2 regions of the Piscibacillus salipiscarius genome follow, and region 1 is predicted to be linked to the other one. Evidence: predicted binding sites of a transcription regulator. Region 1 holds the regulator's gene; the other holds the start of a gene.

Region 1 (5,646 bases):
AGAATGGAAGGGAAATACGGTGTGTATGATGAAGATGAACCAATAGAACCACATACGCATATTGTCTTTAAATTAAGTAACGGAAAAGAGTTAAGGTACCGTGATGTTCGAAAGTTTGGAACGATGCACTTAAAAGAACCTAAGGATTTATTTACATCAGCTCCGCTTAATAAATTAGGAGTCGAACCTTTTAGTGAAGACTTTACAACGGATTATTTATATGAACGGCTTCGAAAAACATCTCGTAAAATAAAGCCTGCCTTGTTGGATCAAGCCATTGTGACAGGATTAGGTAATATTTACGTGGATGAAGTGTTATTTAAAAGTCAGATTCATCCTGAAAGAATTGCGAATACCATTACTATAGAAGAAGCTAAACGTATACAGCATTACACGATTGAAGTCTTAAATGAAGCCGTTGAACATGGGGGTTCATCTATCCGTTCTTATTTGAACAGTTTAGGTGAAGTTGGCTTGTTTCAACTTAGAATTTCTGTTTATGGAAAAGAAGGGGAAGCATGTCCTTCATGTCAAACAACGATTGAAAAAATAAAAGTTGGTGGAAGAGGGACTCATTTTTGTCCTCAATGTCAACCAGCTCCAAACTAACACACGTACTAGGCTTCTTTCATAAGATAAGTTGAGTTCTTATGGAAGGAGCCTTTATTTTGGATCATCTAATAGCAGCTGTATTATTATTAAGCTTAGCAGTTAGTTTTGACAGTTACTTTTTTGGATTTACTTATCGTTTGAAATCGATTACAGTAAAGAAAACCACTTATTTAATTATTGGATTAGTGACGTCTGTTAGTTTTCTAACAGGTTATTTATTGGGTGATATATTGGGGATTTTAATCCCTAAAGTTTCTGAATATCTTGGCGGAATCATATTTCTTTTAATAGGTTGTTATGTGCTCTGGCAGTGGGTTGATGAGCAGAAAGAAAAATTTCGGAAGTACTACCACGATGAATCAATTCGATTTAATTTTAAAACGATTTGGATGATTTTGAAGGACCCTCAAGTGGCAGACTTAGATCATTCTGGAACAATTTCAGGTAAAGAATCTTTGTTTGTTGCATTAGCTTTATCGTTAGATTCATTTAGTAGCGGGGTAGGCGCTGCATTCACGATCTTACCTTATTTCATAACAGCTGTCTTAATTGGGTTTAGTTCAATGTTTTTTTTAGGATTAGGAACGATTACTGGTCGAATTCTAACTAAATATCATTGGATGCAGCAACTGTCATTCTTACCTGGATTAATATTTATAATGCTAGGGATTTGGAATATAACGAAGTAGGTGATTTTAATGTCAGTTATTATAGGATTAACTGGAAGTATTGCAACAGGAAAATCAACTGTTTCAAAGATGTTTAAGGAATGGGAAATTCCAGTAGTGGACGCAGATCAAATTGCACGAAATGTTGTGAAACCTGGTGAACCAGCATATGAAAAAATAGTGGAACACTTTGGAGAAAAAGTGTTATACGAGAATGGAATGCTTAATCGAAAAAAACTAGGTGAGATTGTATTTAATGATGAAGAAGAACGAAAACGATTAAATAGTTTTATTCACCCTGAGATTCGCAAAGAAATGATTAGGCAAAGAGAAAGTCACGTAGCTAATGGCGAGCCTGCCGTTGTGCTGGACATCCCTTTATTGTTTGAAAGTAAGTTATTTGATTATGTCGATAAAGTTTTAGTCGTTTATGTAGAACCAGAAGTTCAACTGGAAAGACTGATGGAACGTGATGAATCAGGTAAAGAAGAGGCGCTGAGCCGAATACAGTCTCAAATCTCTATTACAGAGAAGAAAGATCGTGCAGATGCTATTATTGATAACACTGATTCAGTTGATCATAGCAGGGAACAACTTAAAGATATTCTTCGTGAATGGGGAATTGAAAATAAAAATCTATAAAAATAGTAACATTTTTTAATAATTCTCCCCTATAATATAATAAATGTGTTATACTATTGTCGTAAAAATATTGTTAAGTGTAACATATATAGTTTGGGAGGTTATTATAAATGACAACACGTATTGCAATTAATGGATTTGGCCGAATTGGTCGCATGGTGTTTCGTAAGGCGATCAAAGATGAAACACTTGAAGTTGTAGCAATTAATGCAAGTTACCCAACAGAAACTTTAGCTCACTTGATTAAATATGATTCTGTTCATGGACGTTTTGATGGTGAGGTTACGTTTAAAGATAATGAAATTATTGTAGATGGAAAGAGCGTTCTAAAGGTTTCTAACCGTAACCCATTAGAACTTCCATGGGCTGATTTAAATATTGATATCGTTATTGAAGCAACTGGTAAATTTAAAACAAAAGAAACTGCATCACAACACATCACAGCTGGTGCAAAGCGCGTTATTATTTCAGCGCCAGGTAAAGAAGTGGACCGTACGATTGTAATGGGAGTCAACGAAAATGATTTTAACCCTGAAACTGACGAAGTGATTTCAAATGCGTCTTGTACGACAAACTGCTTAGCACCTGTTGTTAAAGTATTAAATGATAAGTTTGGAATTGAAGAAGGTCTAATGACGACTGTCCATTCATTTACAAACGATCAGAAAAACTTAGATAACCCACATAAAGACTTGCGTCGTGCTAGAGGATTAACACAGTCGATTATCCCAACATCAACAGGAGCAGCGAAAGCTATTAATGAAGTTTTACCTGAGCTAAAAGGACGCTTACATGGAATGGCTTTACGCGTGCCAACACCTAATGTGTCATTAGTTGATTTAGTTGTCGATGTTAAAAAGGATGTGACAGCTGAAGAGGTTAACCAGGCTTTCTATCAAGCTATGGAAGATGACATGGCAGGTATTGTATCAATTAATGATGAGCCATTAGTTTCAGTCGATTATACAACATCACCATATTCTTCAATTGTAGATGGACTATCTACTATGGTTATGGGTTCTCGTAAAGTTAAAGTATTAGCTTGGTATGACAATGAGTGGGGTTATTCTTGCCGAATCGTTGACCTAGCTAAATATGTTTCTCAACATATTAAAAACGGACAAATGACTATGTAAACTTGATTAGCCAACCAGGAGTTGAAACCTGGTTGGCTATATTTGTTTTTTAAGGAATTGCCGTTATCTAATTTATAAAAAACATATTTTTTGAAGGAATTTCTAGAGTGGTGTCGAATATCTTCTTATATATTTTTCTGCTCTATTTAATCCTCTTATCGCTGCATATACCTCATTAATAATTCTCAAAACATGATGAAGTTTGTTATACTTATAAAAGGTATAGACTATGGTACGTTTTATGGAGGAAAAAATATGCGTTGCCCGAACTGTGATGCGAAAAACACAAGAGTATTAGATTCAAGACCGATCGATGAAGGACGTTCAATCAGACGAAGAAGAGAATGCGAGTCGTGTCAATATCGTTTTACGACGTTTGAACGTGTGGAAGAAATTCCGTTAATAGTCGTAAAAAAAGAAGGCACACGAGAAGAATTTAATCGTGAGAAACTAAAACGAGGTTTAATCAAAGCGTGTGAAAAGCGGCCTGTTTCAATAGAAGAAATTGAACGAATCGCTTTTGATGTAGAAAAAGATCTACGCAACCAAGGAAATTCTGAGATCTTAAGTGACCAAATTGGTGAATTAATTATGGACAGGTTAGCCGAAGTTGATGAAGTTGCATATGTACGCTTTGCTTCTGTCTATAGGCAGTTTAAAGATATTAATGTTTTTATGAGTGAATTGAATGAAATGATTAATAAAAATAAAAAGTAAAGGGAGTACGGGGTGTCAAAATATGAATGAACGGATTCGGCATCTTTTGCCTAATGACCGAATGAAAATTTTCCAAAAAGAACCTTTCTTTGAAGATGCTGAAACAGTGCTAACTCTTTTATACCAACCCCTTATTTCTATAAAAGGTGTAGCTGTATTTCAAGCACTTTGGAAGGAATCACACTACCAACAACCACAAACTTCTATTTCCCACCATCAAATGATGAATACATTAAATATGACATTAGATGACTTTTATGAGGCGAGAAAGAAGTTAGAAGCCATTGGATTGTTACAGTCTTATAAAGAGGAAGGTAGTTTTCGCACACTTTATTACATCCTGCAATGCCCTTATTCAGCTAAAGGTTTTTTAAATGATCCAATGTTATCTGTATTGCTAGAGCATCATATTGGGCGAGATTCGTTTCAACGATTGAAAAAGAGACTACTTAATGAAGTCAATCTGCCTTCAAATGTTCAAAACGCTACCCATTCATTTGATGATGTCTTTACTACGGTTCATCCGGAATTAATTAAGGAAAAGCAGGTTATCGAAGAGCCAGAAACTCAGGCTATTAAAACAAAGTTACCACTTGAGTGGCTTCATAAAATGTTAACTCAGCAACAAATCAAAGCCCAGCTCATTCTGACACAACCAAATATTGAATATATTGAGAAAATGATTAAGATTTACGATGTTGACTATTTGGAATTAGAGAAAGCTTTAATATGGGCCGTGAATGAACAGCAAGAGTTTGATCGTAAAGAGTTTCAGGATATGTGTAAAGATATTTTTTATAAGAAACATGGCAGTATCCCGCCTAGGCTTTATTCAAAAGAACAAAAAGAACTAGAGCCAGAACCTAAGAAAAAATCAAACCAATCTGAGCAACCTAAGTCTAAAGAAGAACAGCTAATCGAACATTTTAATTCCATTTCTCATCGTGAACTATTAGAAGATCTTTCAGCCTCTGGACGAGCATCTATGAAAGAGATTGATATGCTAACGTCGATTATGGAGGAGCACGGCTTGCCTCAACCAGTTATGAATGTGTTAGTTGACTATGTTTTGAAACGAAATCAGAATAAGTTGTCTAAAAATTACATTGAAACGATTGCGGCGCACTGGAGTCGTGAAGGAATTACGAGTGCTAAGCAAGCTATGCAAATTGCGAAACGTGAACATACCATTTATGAAACATGGAAACAGAAGAAAAACCAGACTCAGAAAAAAAGACAACGAACTAAAGAAGTACTCCCCAAATGGTTTCAAGATGAGCGTGAACAGAAAAAGCAAACTCAAGAGACTAAAACTCAAACTGAGCCTCAAGGTGATGTGAAGAAAAAACGTGAAGAGTTAGAAGCATTTATAAAGAATTATTCTAAAACGAAGCATTAAGGGTGAAATCCATGGAATCCATACAAACTGCATTAAATCGCTGGATGCAAGGAAAAGAAAGCTTCCAACAATCGATGCAACAGATGCGAAAAGACGTCTTATCATCCAAAGATGTCCAGGCTTTCTTAAAAAAACATCCAGAGCTGACAGAAGAACAGATTAATAAACAACTAATTAAATTATATGAATATGATGTTCAATCAAAAGCATGTGAGAAATGTCCATCTCTTGAAGGGTGCCGTAATGTGGTACAAGGTTATGTTCCAGAAATCAGCTTAGAAAATAATCGCATTAAGTTAAGATATCACGAGTGTCCAAGACAGGAGAAACATTTAGAAAACGTTGAAAAACAAAAGTTCGTCCAAAGTCTTCACATGCCAAGGGAAATACATGAGGCAACGTTTGATAAAATTTATCTTGATGAAGAAGCAAGAATAGATGTGTTTGCTCAAATTAAAGCATTTTTTGATCA
Region 2 (5,646 bases), on a different contig from region 1:
TTCAAAAGAGCTTGCTAAATATTTACCAAAGCCAGTTTTAACAACTAATGGTGAAAAGTATTATTTCAATCATGACCGACCTGATTCCATTGGACGAGTGAAGCCATATTACGGGAACTTTGGCATCAACGTTAGAGCTTATACGTATATTCGTTCTATGGGACCTGATGGATTGAAACAAGTAAGTGAGAATGCTGTCCTTAACGCGAATTACATGATGCGCCGCCTGCAAGATGAATATGAATTACCATTTAAACAACATTGTAAACACGAATTTGTATTGTCGGGTAAACATCAAAAGAAATTAGGTGTACGGACCCTAGATATCGCTAAAAGGTTATTAGATTTTGGCTATCACCCACCAACAATTTACTTCCCATTAAATGTGGAAGAAGCATTAATGGTAGAGCCAACAGAAACAGAGTCCAAAGAAACATTGGATGAGTTCATTGATGCTATGATCCAAATTTCTAATGAGGCAAAAGATGACCCAGAAGTTGTTCAAGAAGCTCCACATACAACTGTTATTAGCCGGTTAGATGAAACACAAGCAGCTAGAAAACCAGTGCTAAGATATTATAGAGATGAAGCATAAAATCTCTATATAATAAAAAAGATTCCAGCCTAAGCTGGAATCTTTTTTAATATCCTTTCTTCTTAACCTTTACTTTACCTGACCATTTACGAAAACCACCTTTTAGATGGTTGAGATCTTGATATCCCTTTTTCTTCAATACAGTTGCTGCACGTAGAGAACGTTGCCCACTTTGGCAGTATAGATAAACAGGTTTATCTGGGCGAATTTCTTGAAGGCGTTGTTTTAGCTGAGACATTGGGATGTTTCTAGCTCCTAAAATATGTCCTCTCTCAAACTCATTAGGTTCTCTTACATCAATTAATTGTGCTTTACGATAACCTTCTTTGAACTGAGATTCAGTTAATGTGTTTAAAAATTTATTAGTTCTAATATAACGTATAACACCAATTAAAATAAACGCTGCTATTACGAGCAATATAGATAAGATAATCTCCATGTCGATTCCCTCTCTTTTTTCTCTTTCTCTATTATATTATATAGGGCATAACTAGAATATTCAAAGGTAAAAAATCAAAAGTATTTAATTAATCTTTTCTTTTATTTATAAATTCGACAATTTTTTTAGTTGACTTTATAAATTATTTGTGCATCAAATACCATATATAGTGTTAAAATAAAAAACTTAATACAATATATTGATTTGTTTTTGTTGTTCTGTTATGTTTAATTCAACAAATCTAATTAAACATTAGAATTTTGTCGAAGAGGAGGAAGATTCATGCAAGGTGTAAAAAGCAGGGGCTACCAAATTGATGTGGAGCGTTTAAATGAAGACATTAAACAATTTCCACAAGTTCACCCCATTACTTCCGAGATGAACACAACGCATAAAGGCGTATCACGATTAGTGATGCTGGACCGATATGCTTTTAAAGACACAGAAAAGAAAACATTAAAAGACGGGGATTTTGTTGTCCTAACTGTTAAAGATGACCCTAAATTTCCAGCTAGAGGTACAGGATTTATTGTATCAATTAATGATGAAACTAAAAAGGCAAAAATTAAAGTTGAAGAAGATTTTATTCATGTACTGGATAAAGTAGAAGAACAACAAACAGGAATTGTTGAGCGACCAATAAGTGCCATTGATAAACCTTTAGAAGTTTATTATGAACAAATCGCAAGACGTAATGCGACAGGACTTGCTGAGGTGGAACGCTCACCTGAAAAAAGACAAGAATGGTATGAGAAATTTAACGAAGAATTATCCAATTTAAACTTCATCCCAGCAGGACGAGTTCTTTATGGCGCAGGGTCAAACACAGACGTTACTTATTTTAACTGTTATGTAATGCCTTTCGTGAAAGACTCTAGAGAAGGAATTAGTGATCACCGAAAACAAGTTATGGAAATTATGTCGCGTGGTGGCGGTGTAGGAACGAACGGCTCTACATTAAGACCTAGAAATGCCTTAGCTAGAGGCGTAAATGGTAAATCATCTGGTTCGGTATCTTGGTTAGATGATATAGCGAAGCTAACACATTTAGTTGAGCAGGGCGGTTCAAGACGCGGAGCCCAAATGATTATGCTTAATGACTGGCATCCAGATATCATTGAATTTATTATTTCTAAGATGCAAAATCCTAGAATTTTAAGATACTTAATAGAAAATATAGAAGATGAAACGATTCAGCAATTAGCTAAAGACAAGCTGAAATTTACGCCGTTAACAACAAATGAAGAGCATATGTACCAGGGAATCGTTAACTACAAACATATTCCAGGACAAGGTGGTTTCTCAGATGAAAATATTAGAGAAGCAGAAGCCAAGTTAAGAGACGGCGGAACATACAGTGTTCATAACTCTGAATTTTTAACAGGTGCCAATATTTCTGTTTGTATCACGGATGAATTTATGGAAGCCGTAGAAAATGATGGTGAGTATGAACTTCGTTTTCCTGACGTAGAAAATTATTCAGATGAAGAAATGCACTATTACAATGAGCATTGGCATGAATATGGTGATGTAAGAGAGTGGGAAAACTTAGGTTACGGAATTAGAGTTTATAAACGCATTAAAGCAAAAGAGCTTTGGGATCTAATTAACATTTGTGCTACGTACTCTGCTGAACCTGGTATTTTCTTTATTGATAATGCGAATAAAGAAACAAACGCTAAAGCTTATGGCCAGAAAGTAGTGGCAACAAATCCTTGTGGTGAGCAACCCCTCGCACCATTTTCTGTCTGCAATTTAGCAGCGGTGAACTTGGCGAATATAGCTGATAAACAATTAAAACAACCTGATTTCAACAAACTGAAGAAGACAGTTGAAGTTGGAGTTAGAATGCAAGATAACGTCATTGATGCAACACCTTATTTCTTAGATGAAAATCGCAAGCAAGCATTAGGTGAGCGCCGTGTCGGCTTAGGTGTTATGGGACTTCATGATTTATTGATCTATTGCGAGACTGAATATGGATCTGAAGAAGGAAATCAAATGGTCGATCAAATCTTTGAAACCATTGCAACAACGGCTTACCGTACATCGATCGAGCTCGCTAAAGAAAAAGGAAGTTTCCCTTTCTTAATTGGAGAAACAGAACAAGAAACACAAATGCTACGTGAAAGATTCATTAGTACAGGTTATATGGATAAAATGCCTGAAGATGTAAAAGAAGGTATTCTAAAATACGGCATAAGAAATTCACATTTACTAACGGTTGCGCCAACTGGTTCGACAGGAACTATGGTAGGTGTATCTACTGGTCTTGAACCATACTTCTCTTTTACTTATTACCGTAGCGGACGGTTAGGTAAATTTATTGAAGTAAAAGCGGACATAGCTGAAGAGTATTATAAAGAGCATCCTGAAGCATCTAAAGACGAGCTTCCTAAATGGTTTGTTACAGCAATGGAATTATCACCTGAAGCACATGCTGACACACAGTGTGTCATTCAGCGCTGGGTCGATAGTTCAATTTCAAAAACGGTTAATGCTCCAAAAGGTTACCGCGTTGATCAAGTTGAGAAAGTGTATCGTCGCCTGTATAAAGGTGGAGCCAAAGGTGGTACAGTCTATGTAGATGGCAGTCGTGATACACAAGTCTTAACGCTAAAAGCTGAGGAAAATGATTTCTCTGAGCAACAAGAATTATTCGAAGAAGAAGAGAAGAAAGTCGTTTTAATGGAGACAGTACAAGAGTTAGATAAAACGAATGTTAACATAGGTTCTGAAATTGGTGATACTTGCCCTGTGTGTCGTAAGGGTAGTGTAGAAGATGTTGGTGGTTGTAACACTTGTACTAATTGCGGCGCACAGTTGAAATGTGGGTTATAAGCTTAAAGTGTCTGGTTATACCAGGCACTTTTTTTGGCTAGAATTGTATAAAATTTTAAACTTTTTAGGCTCTACAATATTTGTTGGGGTTTAGCATTATCTAGTTATAAATAATACAATCCACTCATATAATGATATGTGCATGAATGGGTGGAGGGATCGCAATGGAAGTGGATGGCGTTTTTTCCGGTGGCGGTATCAAAGCATTCGCATTTTTGGGGGCTTTAGATGAGTGTGAACGACAAGACATCCGTTTCAAACGGATTGTGGGTGCTTCCTCAGGTGCATTAATTGCTGCACTTATTACTGCTGGGTATAAACCTGGTGAATTAAAAACAATTATTGATCAAATTGATACTGAGAAGTTTTTAGATCCTCATCCAATTGCAAAACATATCCCACTCGTGAAATGGCTATGGTTATATTTTAGATTAGGGTTATATCAAGGGGATTATATAGAAAATTGGATTGAAGACTTATTAAAAGCTAAAGGGGTCCATACTTTCGCAGATCTTAATGATAACTTATACATAGTCGGAGCGGATATCACAAATGGAAGAATTGCTATATTTCCAGATGATTTGGAAAACATATATGGGATTGACTCTAGTATGTTTTCAGTTGCTAAAGCTGTTAGAATTAGTATAAGCATTCCATATTTCTTTCAGCCCATAAATTTGAAGACGAATCACGTTAATAAGTGCGTCTTTGTAGACGGTGGGACATTGAGTAATTTTCCATATTGGGTATTTAAGCAAGAAAAGTTAAAGAACAATCGGCCGTCATTGGGAATTAAACTAAGCTCAAATGATCCGGTAGTACCGGGCCAAAAAATTAAAACAGCATTTGATATGTTACCCGCAATTGTTTCAACTATGATTCATGCACATGATACTAAATACATATCTAATAAAGAAGCGGAAAATATTATGTTTATCCCTATTAATGATGAAGTTAATGCAACTGATTTTGATTTAAGCCAAGAGAAGAAAGATTACCTTTACAATATCGGTAAGGAGAGCGCCAAGAAGCATTTCAGTTCATGGGATGTCATAAAAAATAGCTGAACCTTAATAGGCTCAGCTATTTTTTATTCCCTTTAATAACAGTTAGATGAGAAGCTTTTTTATTTGTCCGTTGAATTTTGCTTGGTCCGTTACGTTTTGTAAAAGGTACCGTATTTTGAGAATATTTCTTTTTGGATTGTTTGACTGCCTTACGATAATTACGATCTTGGCCACCTTTATGTCTACCGATTAAAAAGTAATAAATGATGAAGCCAAATAGAACAGCAAAACCTAGCATCATTAGTATACTTTTAAAAAAACTTACGGGATTAACTATTAAATTATAAATGAGTCCAAAAATGGCTAAACCAATTATACTATAAACGATGTATTTTGCACTTTGCCCCATGATAGACTCCTTTCGCATAACTGTTCTATTATTAATTATCTTACCAATTTATTCAAGTAATATACGGCATTATAATAATATTTTACTAAAATTTTCGTCAAACGTACATAGCAATGTCATGTGGTATGATTCGGCCTTAAACGTGCACACTATTTGACATGGAGGGATGAATATGTCGAATCAACAAGATGAAAGCAAACGTTCTGTATTCTTAAAAAGTCTATTTTGCGGAGTGGTGGGGGCTTTTATATGGGGAATAGTCGGAACTATATCATATTTTTTCGCTTTTTCTGAGGTTTCTCATGCTTCATTTATTTTAAGGTCCTTTTTCGCGGGGAGTTGGACTGAAGGAATC

The links. The regulator NrdR, encoded in region 1, represses ribonucleotide reductase genes. The targets are predictions, from matches to a motif close to AACACNATATATNGTGTT.
Region 2: a site for NrdR is predicted at 1,191-1,208, ahead of ACFSW4_RS00840 (vitamin B12-dependent ribonucleotide reductase). Genes of this name have one in related genera too.

What each region holds. Positions count from the first base shown of each region.
Region 1 covers NZ_JBHUMZ010000048.1:55,533-61,178, forward strand. Annotated here, with positions in the region: gene mutM (DNA-formamidopyrimidine glycosylase) at 1-609, shown strand, start outside; gene ytaF (sporulation membrane protein YtaF) at 669-1,301, shown strand; gene coaE (dephospho-CoA kinase) at 1,311-1,922, shown strand; gene ACFSW4_RS13545 (glyceraldehyde-3-phosphate dehydrogenase) at 2,033-3,058, shown strand; gene nrdR (transcriptional regulator NrdR) at 3,314-3,775, shown strand; gene ACFSW4_RS13555 (replication initiation and membrane attachment family protein) at 3,798-5,174, shown strand; gene dnaI (primosomal protein DnaI) at 5,186-5,646, shown strand, end outside.
Region 2 covers NZ_JBHUMZ010000007.1:24,696-30,341, reverse strand. Annotated here, with positions in the region: gene gcvPB (aminomethyl-transferring glycine dehydrogenase subunit GcvPB) at 1-595, shown strand, start outside; gene ACFSW4_RS00845 (rhodanese-like domain-containing protein) at 642-1,034, opposite strand; gene ACFSW4_RS00840 (vitamin B12-dependent ribonucleotide reductase) at 1,317-3,875, shown strand; gene ACFSW4_RS00835 (patatin-like phospholipase family protein) at 4,040-4,942, shown strand; gene ACFSW4_RS00830 (SA1362 family protein) at 4,959-5,291, opposite strand; gene ACFSW4_RS00825 (YqhR family membrane protein) at 5,464-5,646, shown strand, end outside.